Regions from separate parts of the Mesorhizobium sp. M1050 genome, predicted to be linked through region 2. Evidence: predicted binding sites of a transcription regulator. Region 2 holds the regulator's gene; each other region holds the start of a gene.
The links. The regulator PhoB, encoded in region 2, activates phosphate uptake and scavenging genes when phosphate is short. The targets are predictions, from matches to a motif close to TGTCATNNANCTGTCAT.
Positions count from the first base shown of each region.

Region 1: NKH57_RS09340 (DUF1045 domain-containing protein) is a predicted target of PhoB. The motif match lies at 2,571-2,587, and genes of this name have one in related genera.
Region 3: NKH57_RS05025 (esterase-like activity of phytase family protein) is a predicted target of PhoB. The motif match lies at 2,131-2,147, and genes of this name have one in related genera.
Region 4: NKH57_RS13565 (YdcH family protein) is a predicted target of PhoB. The motif match lies at 3,063-3,079, and genes of this name have one in related genera.

Region 1 covers NZ_JAMYMV010000011.1:50,363-54,902, reverse strand. The annotation lists gene iolD (3D-(3,5/4)-trihydroxycyclohexane-1,2-dione acylhydrolase (decyclizing)) at 1-284, shown strand, start outside; gene iolE (myo-inosose-2 dehydratase) at 469-1,386, shown strand; gene NKH57_RS09350 (DUF3329 domain-containing protein) at 1,444-1,656, shown strand; gene iolB (5-deoxy-glucuronate isomerase) at 1,662-2,474, shown strand; gene NKH57_RS09340 (DUF1045 domain-containing protein) at 2,627-3,334, shown strand; gene NKH57_RS09335 (alpha-D-ribose 1-methylphosphonate 5-triphosphate diphosphatase) at 3,382-4,536, shown strand; gene phnN (phosphonate metabolism protein/1,5-bisphosphokinase (PRPP-forming) PhnN) at 4,533-4,540, shown strand, end outside.
Region 2 covers NZ_JAMYMV010000046.1:16,318-20,857, reverse strand. The annotation lists gene NKH57_RS22695 (type I secretion system permease/ATPase) at 1-816, opposite strand, end outside; gene eglC (endo-1,3-1,4-beta-glycanase EglC) at 881-2,293, opposite strand; gene phoB (phosphate regulon transcriptional regulator PhoB) at 2,830-3,519, opposite strand; gene phoU (phosphate signaling complex protein PhoU) at 3,539-4,246, opposite strand; gene pstB (phosphate ABC transporter ATP-binding protein PstB) at 4,272-4,540, opposite strand, start outside.
Region 3 covers NZ_JAMYMV010000005.1:164,433-168,972, reverse strand. The annotation lists gene NKH57_RS05035 (Gfo/Idh/MocA family protein) at 1-774, opposite strand, end outside; gene NKH57_RS05030 (LacI family DNA-binding transcriptional regulator) at 971-1,996, shown strand; gene NKH57_RS05025 (esterase-like activity of phytase family protein) at 2,259-3,734, shown strand; gene NKH57_RS05020 (L,D-transpeptidase) at 3,789-4,540, opposite strand, start outside.
Region 4 covers NZ_JAMYMV010000019.1:68,040-72,579, forward strand. The annotation lists gene NKH57_RS13540 (amino acid ABC transporter permease) at 1-158, opposite strand, end outside; gene NKH57_RS13545 (amino acid ABC transporter permease) at 160-825, opposite strand; gene NKH57_RS13550 (transporter substrate-binding protein) at 898-1,770, opposite strand; gene NKH57_RS13555 (IclR family transcriptional regulator) at 1,893-2,681, shown strand; gene NKH57_RS13560 (YdcH family protein) at 2,705-2,908, opposite strand; gene NKH57_RS13565 (YdcH family protein) at 3,149-3,328, shown strand; gene ispG (flavodoxin-dependent (E)-4-hydroxy-3-methylbut-2-enyl-diphosphate synthase) at 3,663-4,540, shown strand, end outside.

The sequences.
Region 1 (4,540 bases), on a different contig from region 2:
GTCACGAAGTCCTGCCCGATATCGACTTCGCCGCGCATGCGGCGAGCATGGGGGCGATTGCCGAAAAGGTGCCGTCGATCGCCGGATTGGAAAACGCTCTGGAAAAATCCACGAAGAACAACCGCACCACGGTGCTTGTCATCGACACCGACCCGCTGGTTTCCACCGATGCCGGCGGTCACTGGTGGGATGTGGCGGTGCCGGAAGTATCGGCGCGGCCGCAGGTTAACGCGGCGCGCAAAGCCTATGATGAGAAGCGGCAGATGCAGACAATCGGCGATTGATGTAACGCGGCCAAGCCCCTACCTCCGCCTTGTGGGGAGGTCGGACCGAAGGTCCGGGTGGGAGTCCGGCGCCGCACCCACCCGCTGCTTCGCAGCGACTTGCCGGGGCGAGCCACGGGTCTCGCCCGTCCTTCGGACCCCCACAAGGGGGAGAGTGAATACGAACTGAAACTGGAGTGACGACTTGAAAGCCAAACTGGGCATGTCCCCCATTGCGTGGTGGAACGACGATCTCGCGGAACTCAGCGATGACGTGTCGCTGGAGGAGTGCTTGCGCCAGTCGCGTTCGGCCGGCTTCACCGGCATGGAAATGGGCCGGCGTTTTCCCAACGACCCCGATGTCATGCTGCCGATCCTCAAGGCAGCAGACGTGACGCTGTGCGGCGGCTGGTTCTCCGGCACGCTGGTCGATGGGGGGATGGCTGACAATAAGGATCGCATCCAGCCGATGATCGACCTGTTCAAGGCGGTGAACGCGCCTTGCATCGTCTATGGCGAGGTCGGCCGCTCGATCCAGGGCGACCGCTCCAAACCGCTGGCCACCAAGCCGAAGCTGTCGGACGACGAGATGAAGGCCTATGCGAAGCGCCTCACCGAATTCGGCGAATGGTGCGGCGAGCAAGGCATGCCGCTGTCCTACCACCACCACATGGCGGCGGTGGTCGAGACCGAGCCGGAGCTCGATGCCTTCATGCGCTATTCGGGCGAAGGCATTCCATTGCTGCTCGATGCAGGCCATCTGGCATTCGCCGGCGGCGACGTGCTGCGCGCCATCGACAACCATCATAAGCGCATCAGCCATGTTCATGTGAAGGACGTGCGCATGGGCGTGATCGAGAAACTCGACCGCACGAAACAGTCCTTCCTCGACGCGGTGGCGCTGGGTGCCTTCACGGTACCGGGCGACGGCTCGCTGGATTTCGGCGCCATCGTGCAGCGCTTTGCCGACCATGGCTATGAGGGCTGGTTCGTGGTCGAGGCCGAGCAGGATCCGAAGAAGAACCCGCCGCTCAGGATGGCGCAGGTCGGCTACAAGGAATTGATGCGCGTGATGACCGCCGCCGGCTACACGGTCGAAACGCAAGGCTTTCCCAATGTCTGATCAAGGGGGCCTGATGCGGTGGGTTCCCGGCGAAGCCGATTGCTGTAGATTGGCGCGATGAAAGATTACGAACACCCCTTCTTCCGGCCTTTGTGGCGGCGTGTCGCCGTCGTCGCGGTCTGCGTCATCTGGTCGGTCATCGAGTTCGCCACCGGCACGCCGTTCTGGGGCGTCATCGCGCTTGGTTTCGCCGGCTACGCCGTCTGGCAGTTTTTTTACCTCTACAAGCCCGCGGACGAGGGCAAGGCCGAGGCCGAACCGAAGGAGTGACAGGGATGTCGAAGCTGCTGGTGAAGGCCGACAAGGGCCATGGCCGCGTCGCCCATGTGACGCCGGAGAACGCAAGCTGGAGCTATGTCGGTTTCGACCTGCATCGGCTGCGGCCCGGCGAGAGCGCTTCCGGAAAAACCGATGATCGCGAAGTCTGCCTGGTGTTCGTCACCGGCAAGGGCAACGCGAGAGGCGGCGGCAAGGATTTCGGCCTGCTTGGCGAGCGCATGTCGCCCTTCGAGGGCAAGCCGTGGTCGGTCTACGTTCCGCAAGGCTCCGACTGGTCGGTGACGGCGGATACCGAGCTGGAACTCGCGGTCTGCTCGGCGCCGGGCCTTGGCGGCGGTCTGCCGGTGCGGGTGATCGCACCGGACGATCTCGGCCAGGAGGTGCGCGGCAAGGGCACCAACACGCGCTACGTCACCAACATATTGCCGGAGGGCAAGCCGGCCGATTCGCTGCTGGTGGTCGAGGTCATCACGCCCGGCGGCCATACGTCGAGCTATCCGCCGCACAAGCATGACCAGGACAACCTGCCCGACGAATCCTATCTCGAGGAAACCTACTATCACCGGCTCAGCCCACCGCAGGGCTTTGCCTTCCAGCGCGTCTACACCGACGCCGACAAGAATGGCCACCGCGCGCTCGACGAAGCGATGGCGATCGAGGACGGCGATGTCGTGCTGGTTCCCAAGGGCTATCATCCCTGCGCCGCCTGCCACGGCTACGACCTCTACTATCTCAACGTGATGGCCGGGCCTAAGCGGACGTGGAAATTCCACAATGCGCCTGAGCACGAATGGCTGATGAAGGCCTGATCGATCGTCTCTTCCGGGTAAAGCTGTTGGTCCAACCCGGAAAAAACGTCGGCTAAAGACCGGAAGGCTCGATTTGCCTTCGAAAACCCGTCAAAGCTTCGTCAATCCGTCATGGAAATCACCTATGGCAAGGGGCTGACGAGGACTTACTGATGCGCTACGCCCTCTATTTCACCCCCCGGCAGGACGAGCCGCTGGCGCGGATCGCCGCCGACTGGCTCGGCCGCGACCCGTTTGGCGGCGCGACAAGGCCGGCCGAGGCGGTGGCCGACCTGTCGGCGGCGGAAGTTGCTTTCCACACCGCTTCGGCGCGCCGCTATGGTTTTCACGCGACGCTGAAAGCCCCGTTCCGCCTGGCCGCCAGCGAAACCGAAGCCTCGCTGCGCGCCGCACTCGATCATTTTGCCGAGGCGACGCCGGTGGTGACCATTCCGCGTCTCGTCGTCAGCCAGATCGATGGCTTCTTCGCACTGGTGCCGGAAGGCCCGCTGCCGGCGCTCAACCGCTTCGCCGATGATGTGGTGCTCGGCTTCGACCGGTTTCGTGCGCCGTTGACCGAGGCGGAAATCGAGCGGCGCAGCCCGGATTCACTGAAGCCGGCCGAGTTCCGCAATCTCTGCCAATGGGGCTACCCCTATGTCTTCGAGACCTTTCGCTTCCACATGACGCTGTCCGGCCGAGCGGGGCCACAGGAAAGCCCTCGTTTGCGCGCAGCAATCGACAGTCTGTTTGCGCAGGTGCTGCAACAGCCGCTGCTGGTGGATGCGCTGACGTTGTTCGTCGAAACCGAACCGGGCGCACCTTTCATGGTGCTTTCGCATCATGCGCTCGGGCGCCGCCCGGCCAGAAAAACTGCCTGACACCCAGCCGGCATAACCCCAGCCGGAATAACCAAGGACTGCCTGAAATGACCGCCGAGACTGTTCTCCACAACGCCCGCATCGTTCTTGCCGACGAGATCGTCGAGGGTTCGCTGGTGCTGCGCGACGGCCTTATCGCCGGCATCGACGTCGGCACCAGCCAAACCAGTGGGAGCATGGCCGGCGAGGATATGGGCGGCGACTACATCATTCCCGGGCTGGTCGAGCTTCACACCGACCATCTCGAAGGCCACTACGCGCCGCGGCCCAAGGTGCGCTGGAATCCGATCGCCGCCGTGCTCGCCCATGACGCGCAAGTGGCGACCGCCGGCATCACCACCGTGCTCGACGCCTTGCGCGTCGGCATGGACGAGGACGCCGACCTGACATCCGCCGACATCCGCAAGCTGGCCGACGCTATCGAGGACAGCGTGCAGCAGGACCGTCTGCGGGCCGACCACTTCATCCATCTGCGCTGCGAGGTTTCGGCGCCGGACTGCCTCAAGGCGTTCGCCAATTTCGACGGCGACGAACGGGTGAAGCTGGCATCGCTGATGGACCATGCGCCCGGCCAGCGCCAGTTCGTCAATCTCGAGACCTATGCCTATTATTACCAGCGCAAGCTGAAGCTGACCGATCGCGACTTCAAACTGTTCTGCGAAAAACGGATGGCGGAATCGGCGCGCAATTCGGTACCGAACCGGGCAGTGATCGCCGCCGCCTGCCACGAGCGCGGCATCGTTTTGGCAAGCCACGACGACGCCACGCTTGGCCATGTCGGAGAGGCGATCGAACAGGGCGTGCGCGTCGCCGAATTCCCCACCACGGAGGAAGCCGCCAGGGCCTCGAAAGAGGCCGGACTCGGCGTGCTGATGGGCGCGCCCAACGTCATGCGCGGCGCCTCGCATTCGGGCAATGTCTCGGCCCGCACGCTGGCCAGCGACGGCCTGCTCGACATCTTGTCGTCCGACTACATTCCCTTCAGCCTTATCCAGTCGGCGTTCTTCCTAGGCGACGTCGTCGACGGCATTTCACTGCCGCAGGCGGTCGCCATGGTCTCGAAAAACCCGGCCGAGGCGATTGGCCTGACCGACCGCGGCGTCATCGAGCAGGGCCGCCGCGCCGACCTCGTGCGCGTGCGCGTCGACGACCATGTCCCGGTGGTACGCACCGTCTGGCGCCAGGGACGCCGGGTCGCATGATGGT
Region 2 (4,540 bases):
CGGCTGCAGCGCGCGGGACGACACCAGGGAAGACGCGAAGATCATCCCTGCCGTCATCTTCCCTTGCAGCACGAGCCATGCTCCAACGCCCAGTATCGCCAGCTGAAGGATCATGCGTACCGCTCGCGATGCTCCGCTGAAGATCGCGTTGGCCGTGGACGAACGGTCATGAAGAATTAGCGCCTCCGCCACGTGCCTGCCCCAGACGCGCGCCGCGTTTTGGACCATGCCCATGGCGAGCAGCGTCTCCGCGTTGCGGGCAAAGGCCTGCTCCGACAGGCTGGCGACAGCCGAACGTTCCGCGGACAAAGCGTCATTCCTGCCGACGGCGAGCTGATTTGCCAGGACCAGCGCAAGCAACAGCGCAACCCCTGCCAGCGTAAGCCAAAACAGAAAGGGATGGATGAGGTACAGCAGGGTGAGGAAGAAGGGAGCAAACGGCAGGTCAAACAAGACCGCCACACTGCGTGACCTGATGAAGGCGCATATCGAGGCAAGGTCGCGCAGTGGAGACATGGCTGCGCCGCCGGCGTACTTGGCTTCAAGCGAGACGGCGAATGTCCTCGCACCCAGTCTGTCGTCGACAGTGGCTGCAACGCGCTGCGTGTAGATGGAGCGGACCGCATCGAGGAGACCGAGAAAGGCGAGCGCGAGAACCGCGATAGCCGACAGGTAGAACAGCGTCTCGACGCTGTAGGAAGGCAGGACGCGGTCATAGACTTGCAAGAGATAGAGGGGGATCACCAACAGCAGGATGTTGATGAGGAACGAGAAAGCACCGACATCGGCGATGGCGCGCCTGAAAACTGCCTGCAAACTGGACTCTCCAATCATCCCCGCGCTCCCTGACGGCTAATGGCCTCAAACATGAAGCCGCCGCTTAGACCGAGTGGTCGCTTGCCATGTCCAAGGGTTGGTCCAGCGTATAGGCGTGGATATAGTCGATTTTCATCTCCGCTGGAGTAGCCAGATGGTCAGGAGGCTGGCCGGCAATGCCGCCCACCGCGAGATTGGCCAGTATGTACATGGGGTCGTGCATGTCGGACGGCGTCGCCGCTTGGGCGACCTTCACACCGTCATAGGTCCAGACAAGCTCATCCTTTGTCCAGAGCAGGCCATAGGTGTGGAAACCGTCAGTGTCCGCAACGTTCACGGTGGACGAAACCTTCGTGTGCTCTCCCGTCTCATTGGTGTGCGCTGTCATGAAAAGCGTGTTCGGATCCTGACCGCGCGTTTCGACGACGTCCAGCTCCGGCGGCCACGATCCGTCTTCCGGAAGCAGCCAGAAGGCCGGCCAGGCTCCGGCCGTTTCGGGCAGGTCCGCCCGCATTTCGAAATAGCCGTAGGTTTGCGCGAAGGTGTCGTGGGTCGTCAGTATCCCCGAGGTGTATTCGTAGTTGTTAATCAGAGGCTTGATGTCCTCCGGCGCCTGCGCGGCGGTGATGGTGAGGACGCCGTTTTCAACGCTGAACGGGTGGACGGAACTCGTCGGGCCGTAATTGGCGTCGATATACCATTGCAACTCGCCATTGCTGCTCAATGTGCTGCCGTTCGGCGCTCCCCACGAGAAATTGGAATTCCAGGTGCCGTCCTGCCCGTCCCGAAGGCTCAGCGTGTTGAATTCGTCGGAGAAGGACAGCGTCATTCCGGACTTGTCTATCGGCAGTTCGAACTGGGTCGGCTGCAACTTGTCGATAGTCGTATTCTTGAACACCAGGATCTCGTCAGATCCGACGTTCAGCGTCACGTTCGATTCCACCTGAACCATCTGCGAACGGACGGCATCGAACGAAGTGAAGTCATAGCCGTTAAGGCGCACCACATCGGTCGCACCGAAATCGAAGATAAGATCGCTTCCATTTCCTTTGGAGATGGCGAAAGTGTCGGCGCCGTCACCGCCGATCAGGACATCATTTCCCTTGCCGCCATCCAGCGTCTGATGACCCGACCCGCCCTTGATGATGTTGTCCAACGCATTTCCGAACGCATATCGATTGGCGCCGGTAACGACCAGGTTCTCGAAATTGTCGGGGAGCTTGTAGCTCATCCAGGTGTCGATCGTGTCGATCCCTGCCCCGGGATCTTCGACCGCCTTATTGTTGGTGGAATAGAGATGATAATAGTCGTCGCCGGCGCCACCGTACATCGTGACATTGACGCCGGTGTCTCCCCAGAAGGAGTCGTTGCCTGAGGTGCCATGCAGTTCGGCCCCGGCTCCGGTTGCCGAGAACCAATGACTGGACGCGCCGGTGTAGGGAAGAGGAATACCTTTGGCGTTTAAGACCGTGCTCATCAGAAATCCTTCCTCTTAGTGTCCGACCTGGTCAAATCATTCGGCGCAGGGTCCGGCGACCGCTTTCAAAGCAACGTTGCAAAGAACGAGATCGTTCCCGCGGAATCGTCATCAGATCCAAGATCGTATTGACTATTCGGAGCACATACAATCAATAAAGAAGAGGGAAACTCGCTCTTAGTCGGATAAAATTTTTAATAAAATTGCGCATTTATGCGAAACCACATCCTCTAGCGGGCACATAGCCATATTAGTTCAAATTGTTTCTTGATGCGCGTGACTTTGATCGGAGTTCTGCGGGCAAGATAGCAATGTGACCAACTAAAGCGTGTCACGGGCCGTGCTTCCTGCGGCCAGCCTGGCAGAAAAGCGAATTGGGAGATCGGAGGGCAATCGCCAGCCAGTCAAGGTACGCGCCGAGCCCGCGACCGCGAAGGGCAGTTAAAACTTCGATCCCGCCTGCTTGAATGTCTGGATCGCGTGGCCATTGGCGACCACCTGCTGATCAAGTTTGAACCTTGGTTCCGATCTATCGGCTAGTCTTCCCTGATCGAGTAGCCTGCGCCCCGAATGGTGCGGATGACGTCGGGCATGCGGCCGTTGTTGACGGCTTTGCGCAGCCGCCCGACATGCACGTCCACCGTGCGTTCGTCGATGTAGATCGTTTCGCCCCAGACGTTGTCGAGCAGCTGGCTGCGCGAGAACACGCGGCCGGGATGGCGCATCATGAATTCGAGCAGGCGGAATTCGGTCGGCCCGAGCCGGATCTCGCTCTTCTTGCGATAGACCCGGTGCGATTCTCGATCGAGCACGATGTCGCCGACCTTCAGCACGCTGGACAGCAGTTCCGGCTTGGCACGGCGCAGCAGCGCCTTGACCCTGGCCATGAACTCCGGTGTCGAAAACGGCTTGACCAGATAATCGTCGGCGCCGGTCGAGAGGCCCCGCACGCGATCGCTCTCCTCGCCGCGCGCGGTCAGCATGATGATCGGCAGCCGCTCGGTCTCGGGACGCATTCGCAGGCGCCGGCAGAGTTCGATGCCGGAGACCGCCGGCACCATCCAGTCGAGCACCAGAAGGTCGGGCACGTTCTCCTGCAGCCGGATCTCGGCCTCGTCGCCGCGCGTCACGACCTCGACCTGATAGCCCTCGGACTCCAGATTGTAACGGAGCAGCACGCCTAGCGGCTCCTCGTCCTCCACCACCATGATGCGTGGCGCGATCATCGGCTGGTTACCCCTGTCGTCATGCCGCGGGCGCGGACATTGTCGTCTCGTCCTGTTTCGGACGATTGGCCGGCAGCTGCGTGCCGGTCAAAACATAATAGGCATTTTCCGCGATGTTGGTGACATGGTCGCCGATGCGCTCGAGGTTCTTGGCGCAGAACAAAAGATGCGTGCACGCGGTGATGTTGCGCGGGTCTTCCATCATATAGGTGAGAAGCTCGCGGAACACGGAGGTGTATTTGACGTCGATGCGTTCGTCGTCGGCACGCAGTTTCGCCAGCGCGGCGGCGTCACGCGCCGCATATTCCTCGATGACGCCCTGCACCTGGATCAGCACCAGTTGTGCCATTCCATCGATCGAGTGCGAAAGGTCGCGCGGCGTGACGCTGAGGCCGACAGTGCCGACACGCTTGGCGATGTTCTTGGCAAGGTCGCCGATGCGTTCGAGATCGCCGGCCATGCGGATAGAACCGACGACATGGCGCAGATCATCGGCCATCGGCTGCCGCTTGGCGATCAGCGTGATTGCGCGGTCGTCGAGCTCGCGCTGGCGCGCGTCCATGATCGCATCATCGGAGACGACGCGCTGTGCCAAGGCGTTGTCGGAATTCAAGAGCGCCTTGGTCGCACCGCCGACCATCGAGCTGGCGAGATCGCCCATGTCGCTGATGAGCTTGCTGATCTGACCGAGATCCTCGTCGAAAGAAGCGACTGTGTGTTCGCTCATGATCCTGTTCCTCGTATGCCTGAGCTCAGCCGAAGCGGCCGGTGATGTAGTCCTGCGTGCGCTTCTCGCGGGGCGACGTGAAGATCTTCTCGGTGCGGTCGAACTCGACCAGCTCGCCCAGATACATGAAGGCCGTCTGCTTCGATACGCGCGCCGCCTGCTGCATGTTGTGGGTGACGATGACGATCGTGTAGTCGGCTTGCAACTCGTCGATCAGTTCCTCGATCTTGGCGGTCGACAGCGGGTCGAGCGCCGAGGCGGGCTCGTCGAGCAGGATGACTTCCGGCTTCACCG
Region 3 (4,540 bases), on a different contig from region 2:
CACGTCATGGCCATCCCAAATGAGGCTGCCGCGCTCGGCAACGATGCGCCAGCTGCCCTCCCAGCTCGTGCGGAAACCGGCGCCGCACCATGAGCCGGCATAGGTGAACAGTCTGCCGCCGCCGAGATCGAAGACGGCGCTGGCCGACGATCCCTGCCGGTACCAGGAATTGGCCGGCTCCCATTCCTGGCAATAGACGCCGGCCGGCTCGCCGGCGACCATGTAACGGGCGGCGTCGAAGGTGTGGATCGCCATGTCGAGCAGCAGGACATGGGCCATCTCTTCGCGAAAGCCGCCGAAATGCGGCGCGACGAAGAAGTCGGCATGAATGCTGGTGGCGGCCCCAATGGCGCCGGAGTCCAGGAACCTCCGGATGCGCCTGACATTGGCGACATAGCGGCGGTTCTGGACGACGGCATGAACGCGCCCGGCCTGGCGAGCGGCCTTGACGATGGCCCGCGCATTCTCAGGAGTGTCGGCGAGCGGCTTTTCCGTCAAGAGATGGCAATGATGGGCAAAGGCGGAAAGCGCGACTTGTCGCCGGGCGGCGGGAACCACCACGTCGAATACCGCGTCAGGCCGGGTCTGGTCGAGCACGGCGTCGAGATCGGTTCCAATGACGGCACCGGTGAGATCGTATTCGTGCGCCCTCGCTCGCGCCCTGTCGGCGTCGAGGTCGACAAGGCCGACAATGGCGAGGCGGTCGATCTGCTGCGCGGCATCGAGCCAAGCCTTGCTCATCGCTCCGCAGCCGACCAGGACGACATTGACCATCCAGTGCTCCTCCCTCTCGGTCCCTCCAGACCGATCGTCACGGCATTCACGGCAATGGCCGTAAACGTTTTTCCGTAAACGTTTACGAGAACACACCCGAAGGCGTAGAATGTCAATTGGCCGCTCGCGAAAATCGTCTTGTCGTCTTGGCCTGGGCGGCTGCCGGTGCTAGCCACATAAAGGGGAGAACAGTCATTTGGCATCCAGCATTCACGATCTTGCCCGTCACCTGAACATTTCGATCGGCACGGTGTCGCGCGCCCTTAACGGCCGTGCCGACGTCAATGCCGACACGCGCCAACGCGTGCTCGAAGCGGCCAGGACACTCAACTACTCGCCGAACCAATCCGGCCGCAGCTTGCGGCAAGGCGCCACCCATTCGATCGCCTTCATGATGCAGCCGCATCCGGGCGACCAGCAATATGGCGAGCCGTTCTTCATTCCGCTCCTGATCGGGCTGCAGGCAAGGCTCGCCGAAAGCGGGCTCGACCTGATCGTGGTGATGGGCGCTCCGGGCGACTACCAGCAAGAGCGCCTGCGCCGTGTCGTCGAGACGCGCCGGGCCGATGCGGTGGTGCTGGCCTGGACGCGGCGCGAGGACGAGCGCATCGACTATCTCACCCAGGTCGGTTTCCCATTCGCCACGCTCGGGCGCAGCCGCTCCGGAGCCAAGTCCTACCCTTCCCTCGACCTCGATTTCGAAAAGGCCGGAGCCGATGCGGTCGACCGCCTGGTAGCGCGCGGCCATCGCCGCATCGCCGCCATTCGCCCGTCGCTCGACCTCAATTTCGGCTATCTGTTCCTGACCGGCTACCGCAAGGCTTTGCGGCGGCATGGCATCGAGGTCGACCCGGAGTTGATTGCGTCCGGCTTCATCAACGAGGCTGCCGGCTACGAAGTGACGCCGCAGGTGATGCGCTCCAAGGACCCGCCGACCGCCATCATCTTCAACAATGACGCGATGGCGCTTGGCGGCTGCAAGGCGCTGGCCGAGATGGGCATCAGGCCGGGTCACGACATGGCGGTGACAGTCATCGTCGACACGCCGCTCTGCCGCTACTTCTCGCCGGCGTTGACCGCTTTCCGCCCGGCGCTGGAGCCGATGGGACAGCGGCTCGCCGAAATGCTGCTGGCGTCGCTGCCCGGCTTCGCCGGCCCGGATGGTCCGCGAATCATGCGCGAGGTCTGGCCGCTGGAGCTGGTGGCGCGCGACAGCGATTGATGCTGTGCGCTCCGATCGACGCGTTCGATCGACCGGCTTCATGCCCGCCTCGGCCAATTCCATGAATGTCTCGTGCGAGGACTGCGCATTCGAGATGTCGGCAGTCGACCAGAGCCTGGCGAAGCGTCTTGCGCTGTCACGCAAGCATCATGTTCGCGCCGTAGACCGCGTTTCGGGAGCGCGCGGCATCATCGATGTTGCACCTCTTGCAGCTTTTCGTCCTGCGGCCGCTTCGGCTCATCTGTCTCAAAGAGGTTCATCCATGAAACACCTGCACCGAACCGCGTCGCTCGGCGTCGCGCTGGCCTTGTTCACCGCCTTGACGCCGGCGCTCGCCGACAGCACCGCGACGATCGGCGGCCTCGTCAACAAGGGACTGGTCGGCGTCGGCCGCATCCCGGCCGCCCAGCGCGACAAGTTCGGCGAGACCTTCGGCTCGGGCTCCGGCATGTCGATCGACACCGCCAGCTGGACGCGTGATGCGGGCGGCTATAAGGGCTCGCTCTGGCTGCTGCCGGACCGCGGTTACAATGTCGTCGGCACCACCGACTACCGGCCGCGCCTCAACACCATCGGGATCGAGTTTACCCCGGCAGCACCAGGCGCCGCACCCGCTGCCGGCCAGGAGCAGACGGGCGTCAAGGCAACGCTTGCCGACACCATGCTTCTCACCGACGACAAGGGCGCCGATGCCACCGGGCTCGATCCGCTCAACGGCGTGCGCGCGGCAAGCGGCGACATGCCGATCCTGCCCGAAGCCAACGGCAAGCTGGCGCTCGACAACGAGGCGATCGCGCGCCTGCCCGACGGCACCATGTTCATCTCGGACGAATACGGCCCCAACATCTACCGGTTCTCCGCCGACGGACATCTGCTGTCGGCGACCCAGCCGCCCGCCGCCCTCGTGCCGATGCGCCACGGCGCGCCGAACTTCGCCTCCGACAATCCCGGCCCGGGTGCGGCCGAGCCCGATCCGAAGGATCCCGATACCGGCCGCCAGAACAACCAGGGCCTCGAAGGCATGGCGATGACGCCCGACGGCAAGTTCCTGATCGCCGTGCTGCAGTCGGCGGCCAGGCAAGACGGCGGCGATTCCGCCTCGACCCGCCAGAACACCAGGGCGCTGGTCTATGACGCTTCCGACCTCGCCCATCTCAAGCTGGCGCATGAGTACGTCGTGCCGCTGCCGGTGTTCAAGGATGCCAAGGGCAAGACCAAGATCGCCGCGCAAAGCGAGATCGTGGCGTTGTCGGATCAGGCCTTCCTGATGCTGGCGCGCGACAGCGGCAACGGCCAGGGCGTGAAAGGCGACACCTCAATGGTGCGCCAGATCTTCGTCGTCGACGTCTCGGCGGCGACCGATATTGCCGGCCGCGCCTTCGATGCCGCCGACAAGCCGCTGGCGCCCAAGGGCGTGCTCGACCCGTCGGTGACGCCGGCAAAGCTGATGCCGTTCATCGATATCAACGACAGTGCCGAACTCGGCCGCTTCGGCCTGCACAATGGCGCGCCGAACGACAAGAACAACCTGTCGGAGAAGTGGGAGGCGATGTCGGTAGTCAGCGTGCTCGATCCAAAGCTGCCCGACGACTATTTCCTGTTCATCGCCAACGATAACGACTTCCTCGCCCAGGACGGCTTTCAGGTCGGTGCGCCCTACAAGGCCGAGGACGGCGCCGATGTCGACACCATGTTCCTGGTCTATCAGGTGACGCTGCCGGGCCTGGCCAAGAAGTAACGACAACACAAGGGCGGGCGCGCCGAGCGCGTCCGCCTGAGGGATCGTGACGGCTTACTTCAACATCTCCGCGTCCCTTGGCACGCCCGCATCGATCGGCTCGGCGGTCCTGCTCGAAACGGCCATGATCTTGCCGGCAGCCGACAGATTGGGGCGCACGAAGACCGGCGCGACGCCGTTGACGCGGCCGTAAAGGTCGATGATGTCCTGGTTCATGAAACGCACACAGCCCGACGATGCGTTCTTGCCGATGGAATCCCACTCCGGCGTGCCGTGCAGCCGGTACATCGTGTCCTTGCCGTCCCGGAACAGATACAGCGCGCGGGCGCCGAGCGGGCTCTGCGGGCCTGGCGGCATGCCGTCCTTGTATTTCGCCAATTCCGGGCGGCGCTGGATCATTTCCGGCGGCGGTGTCCAGACCGGCCACTTTTTCCGCGCCTGAACCACGGCACTGCCGGTCCATCCGAAACCGGCCTTGCCGAGGCTGACGCCATAACGGATAGCCTTGCCGCCATCGCCCACCAGATAGAGGAAGTGCTCGGACGTATCGACGACGATCGTGCCGGGTTTCTCTCCGGTCGGGTCGGACACGATCTGGCGCACGAATTTCGGATCGAGCTTGGCCACCGGGATTGCAGGCAGTTGATAGCCCTCGTCGGTGCGCGCCGCATACATGCTTGCGGTATCGCCGAAGCCCGGATCGCTTGGCGGTGCGGCCACCGGCGGCGGCGCAACATCCGTCGTGGTGCACGCCGAAAGAGCCACCGAGGCGGCGCCCAAGGCGGATGCACCGAGAAACGCGCGCC
Region 4 (4,540 bases), on a different contig from region 2:
CGCACCGCCCATTGCAGTGGCATGGGGCCATAGACGAGACCGACGCCCATGATCACGCCAGCGATCAGGGAGAACACCACGACAAGCAAGGATACCCATAGTGTCAGGGCAAAGCCCTGGGCGAGGAAAGGCAAGGCATAGGCGATTTGGGTCAGCATGTCAGCGCGCCGCCCTGAACCGGCGTTCGACAAGCCGAAGCGCAAAAAGCAGTATGTAGCCGGTAAGCAGGTACATCGCCGTCACGACGAGATAGACCTCGACGATCCGGAACGTGTTGAAGTTGATCCACTGGGCGCCATAGGTCAGTTCCGGCACCGAGATGACCGAGGCGACGGACGTGTCCTTGAACAGCGATATGAAGGTGTTGGACAATGCCGGCAGCGTGATGCGCAGCATCGTCGGCAGGCGCACGTTGAGCAGCCTTTGCCACGGCGTCAGGCCGATCGCCTTGCCGGCGTCCAGCTGTCCGCGCGGAACCGCCTCGAGCCCGGAACGGAACACCTCGACCAGATATGCGCCGCTGTAGAGCGAGAGCGTGACGACAAATGAGGTCGGCGCGCTGTAGGCGAGATCGACCACCGTCGGCAGGCCGTAGAAGACGAGATAGACGAGCAGGATCAGCGGCACGTTGCGGATGAATTCGACATAGGCGGCGATGATGGTGCGCACCACGCGCCCGGCCGAGACGTACCAGACCGCCAGGACCAGGCCGATGACGATGCCGATGGCGATCGAGATGACGGCGAGTTCGAGACTGAGCAGCAGGCCGCTCCACAGCTTGTCGAAATGCCGCCAGATCAGATTGAAGTTGAGGGCGTAGCCCATGCGTCCGCCTCGGTTGCCGCAGGCCTCAGGGAGGCGGAAGGGCGCTGGATACGCCCTCCCGCCTGATGCTGGTCAAATGGCTGGGAAGCCCGGATGGCGCGCCGGAGGCTCCTGTCCGAAATAGTCCTTGAACGCGGCGTCGTAGAGGGCATTTTCGTGGCCGAACATGGCGATGGTGAAAGTTGAGTTGACGAAAGTCAGCCAGTCAAGGTCGCCTTGCCGCAGAGCCGCGCCATAAAGCATGCTTAGCCAGCTCTTGCCCGCATCGAAATATTTGTCCGGATTGCGCGAGGCGAGCCAGCGCACCGTGGACAGATCGACGGCCGCGGCGTCGACGCGTTTCGATTCCAGCGCCTGCAGCACGTTGGCCTGGGTATCGATCTGCATGACCTGACACTCGGGCAGCACCGAATGCACCTGCGCTTCGGCATCGACATTCTGCAGGATGGAGATGCGCGTTGCGGCGCCGCCGGCAAGCAGCTTGTCGAAAGTCTTGTTCTCGGCGGTCGGCAGGCTCAGCAAGGCAACGCCCTCGACATAGTAAGGCCGGGAAAAATTGACCAGCTGCGAGCGCTGGGCGCTCATGGTCATGAACTGGATGGTGATGTCGACCTTGTTGGTGGTCACGTTGGGGATGCGCTGTGCCGGATCCTGCATGACGAATTCGACCTTGGTCGGATCGTCGAAAAGGCCCTTGGCGAGAATGCGCCCCATGGTGATGTCCATGCCGACCAATTCGCCGGCATCGTTCTCAAAGTGCCAGGGTGCGTTGGTGCTGCCGGTACCGACGATCAGCTTGCCGCGATCGAGCACGGTGCGCAGCAGGCTGTCGGACGCTGCCTGGGCAGCGGCTTTCTGGGCATCGACGGTTGCCAGCACGCCAGCCGTGGCCAGCCCTGCCATTCCAAGTTTCAGAAAATCACGTCTTCCGGATGTGTCGTTCACGGCGACCTCCTTTCGTGTTGTGTTCCCCTTGTGCACAGGCAAGACACACGTCCGGTGATTTTGTCTCTTACAAGAGACGAGTGTATCCTGTACAAGACAGATATTAACACCGGGAATCGACAATGCAAGATGGCAATACCTCCGCGATTTCAGCCGACGAGAAAATCTCGGGCTCCCGTGAAAAGGGACTCAACCGGGTGCTCGAGATTCTGGAGTTTCTTCACACGACCCAGCGGGCGATCGGCATTGGCGACCTTGCCAAAGGGGTGAATGCACCCCGTTCGACGACCTATACGCTGGTGCGGTCGCTGGTCGATGCGGGCCTGCTGGAATTGGAAAGCGACGGCAATCGCGTCTATTTCGGCAAGAAGCTCTATCTCTATGGAATGGACTATGTGCGGGGCAACGACCTCCTCAGACGAGGGCGTCAGGAGGTCGACAATCTATCGCGCGAGACCGGCGAGACGTCCGAACTGTGCATGCTGCAGAGCGGTCGCTACACGATCGTCCACGCGAGCCCAGGCACCAGGCCTTTTCGCATCAGCTCTGCCACCGGCCTGCAGATACCGCTGCCCTGGACGGCCTCGGGGCGACTGCTTCTGGCGGGGTTGGACAGGGCTGAAATCGAAGCCATGGTGTCGGACGACGATCTCGTGCTGCCCGACGGTCGCAAACTGCGGCTTGACGATTTTGTCACTGACATCGCGAAGGCGCGAGTCGCCGGCTATTGCGTCACCTCGGGCCTGGTCGATGCCTATACGAAATGCCTTGCCGCGCCGGTCTTTTCGGCGCCGGGCAAGGTCGAGGCGACGATGTGCCTGGTGGTCCCCATCGACACGTCCGAGGAGCGGACCGGCGAGCTCATCGGCCTGCTGCGTGATCGTGCTGCGAGACTTTCGACCGCCGGATAGGCGCTCGAAAGCGTACGCGCCCTTCAGGCAATGATGTCGGGAATGATCTTGTCTTCCAGCGCCATCAGCCGGTCCTTGAGGAACAGCTTCTTCTTCTTCATGCGCTGGATCTGCAGTGGATCGCAGGCCATGGCGATCATCGCGTTGATGGCCGCATCGAAATCGGCATGCTCCTGCTTCAGCCGGGAATATTCGAGCCGGATATCAGCCTGTTCCTGATCGGACATTATCTACCGTCTGCACGTCTGCGGCGCCCAAAAATGGGCCTGATTGGGCGGGGCCGGTGGGATTTTGCAACCGGCGCGCAGCCCATATCACATTTCACATTGTCGTGGAATGCTACCACGGATCATTCGACATCGCTGCCGGAAGGTGACACACTGTCATCATGCCGTCACAGAAGCGAACCTGCGGTGGACGCGCCATGACGGCTGCAATCGAGGAAACCATGAAAGGGAGAACCAATCATGTCTCTTGCATCCCATCTTGATGAGTTGCAGCGGAAACACGGCGACATCGAACGTGAAATCGATGATGCGATGAACCATCCATCGGTCGATGACCTCGAAATCGTGAATCTCAAGCGACGCAAGTTGGCACTCAAGGACGAGATTGAAAAACTCAGAGGGAAACCGACCACGCATTGATGCCCTCCTGACATAGCCGCTCACCGTCCGCGGCTTCTTTTCCCGGCGGGTGCCATCCGCCGGCCTGGGAGGTTTTGATTTCCGGCACTGGGCCATCAGCCTGAGCCGGATTTCCACCCGGCTTAATTTCCGCTTCGGCCGTCGCCGGATTTCGCCAGATCATCGATTGTTTCTGGTCCTTGGCGGCGGGTCGATTCCGGCCAGTGGCGACCTGTCGCCATTGACAAGCCATCTTTGCTCATCCACCTCATGCCCGGACTTTAGCGCATCGCCCGGGGCGCCCTCTGTCGTCCAAGGGGACGTTCGGCGCTCCAGAGACAAAAGGCTGGCCGGCATGACCGGATATTTTTCCTCTCCTTTCCCTCGCCGCACCTCGGTCGGCGTCGATGTCGGCGGCGTGGTCGTCGGCGGCGGAGCGCCCATTGTCGTGCAGTCGATGACCAATACCGATACGGCCGATATCGACCGGACAGTTGCGCAAGTTGCAGCACTTCACCGGGCGGGCTCCGAGATCGTGCGCATCACCGTCGATCGCGACGAGAGCGCCGCCGCGGTGCCGCGCATTCATGAGCGGCTTCAGCGGCTTGGCATCGACGTGCCGCTGGTCGGCGATTTCCACTATATCGGCCACAAGCTTTTGGCAGACCATCCGGCCTGCGCCGAAGCGCTGGCCAAATATCGCATCAACCCGGGCAATGTCGGCTTCAAGGACAAGAAGGACCGGCAATTCGGGGCGATCGTCGAGATGGCGATCAGACACGACAAGCCGGTGCGCATCGGCGTCAACTGGGGGTCGCTCGATCAGGAACTGCTGACCCGGCTGATGGATGACAACCAGGACAAGGGATTTCCGCTGACGGCGCAGGAAGTGACGCGCGAGGCGATCGTGCAATCGGCGATCCTGTCGGCCGAGCTGGCGGAAGAGATCGGCCTTGGCCGCGAGAAAATCATCCTGTCGGCCAAGGTCAGCGGCGTGCAGGACCTGATCGCCGTCTATACCGAGCTAGCCACCCGCTCCAACCATGCGCTACATCTCGGCCTCACCGAGGCAGGCATGGGCTCGAAAGGCATCGTGGCTTCGTCGGCTGCCATGGGCATCCTGCTCCAGCAAGGCATCGGGGATACCATCCGCATCTCGCTGACGCCGGAGCCGAACGGCGACCGCACACGCGAGGTGCAGGTGTCGCAGGAATTGCTCCAGACAATGGGGTT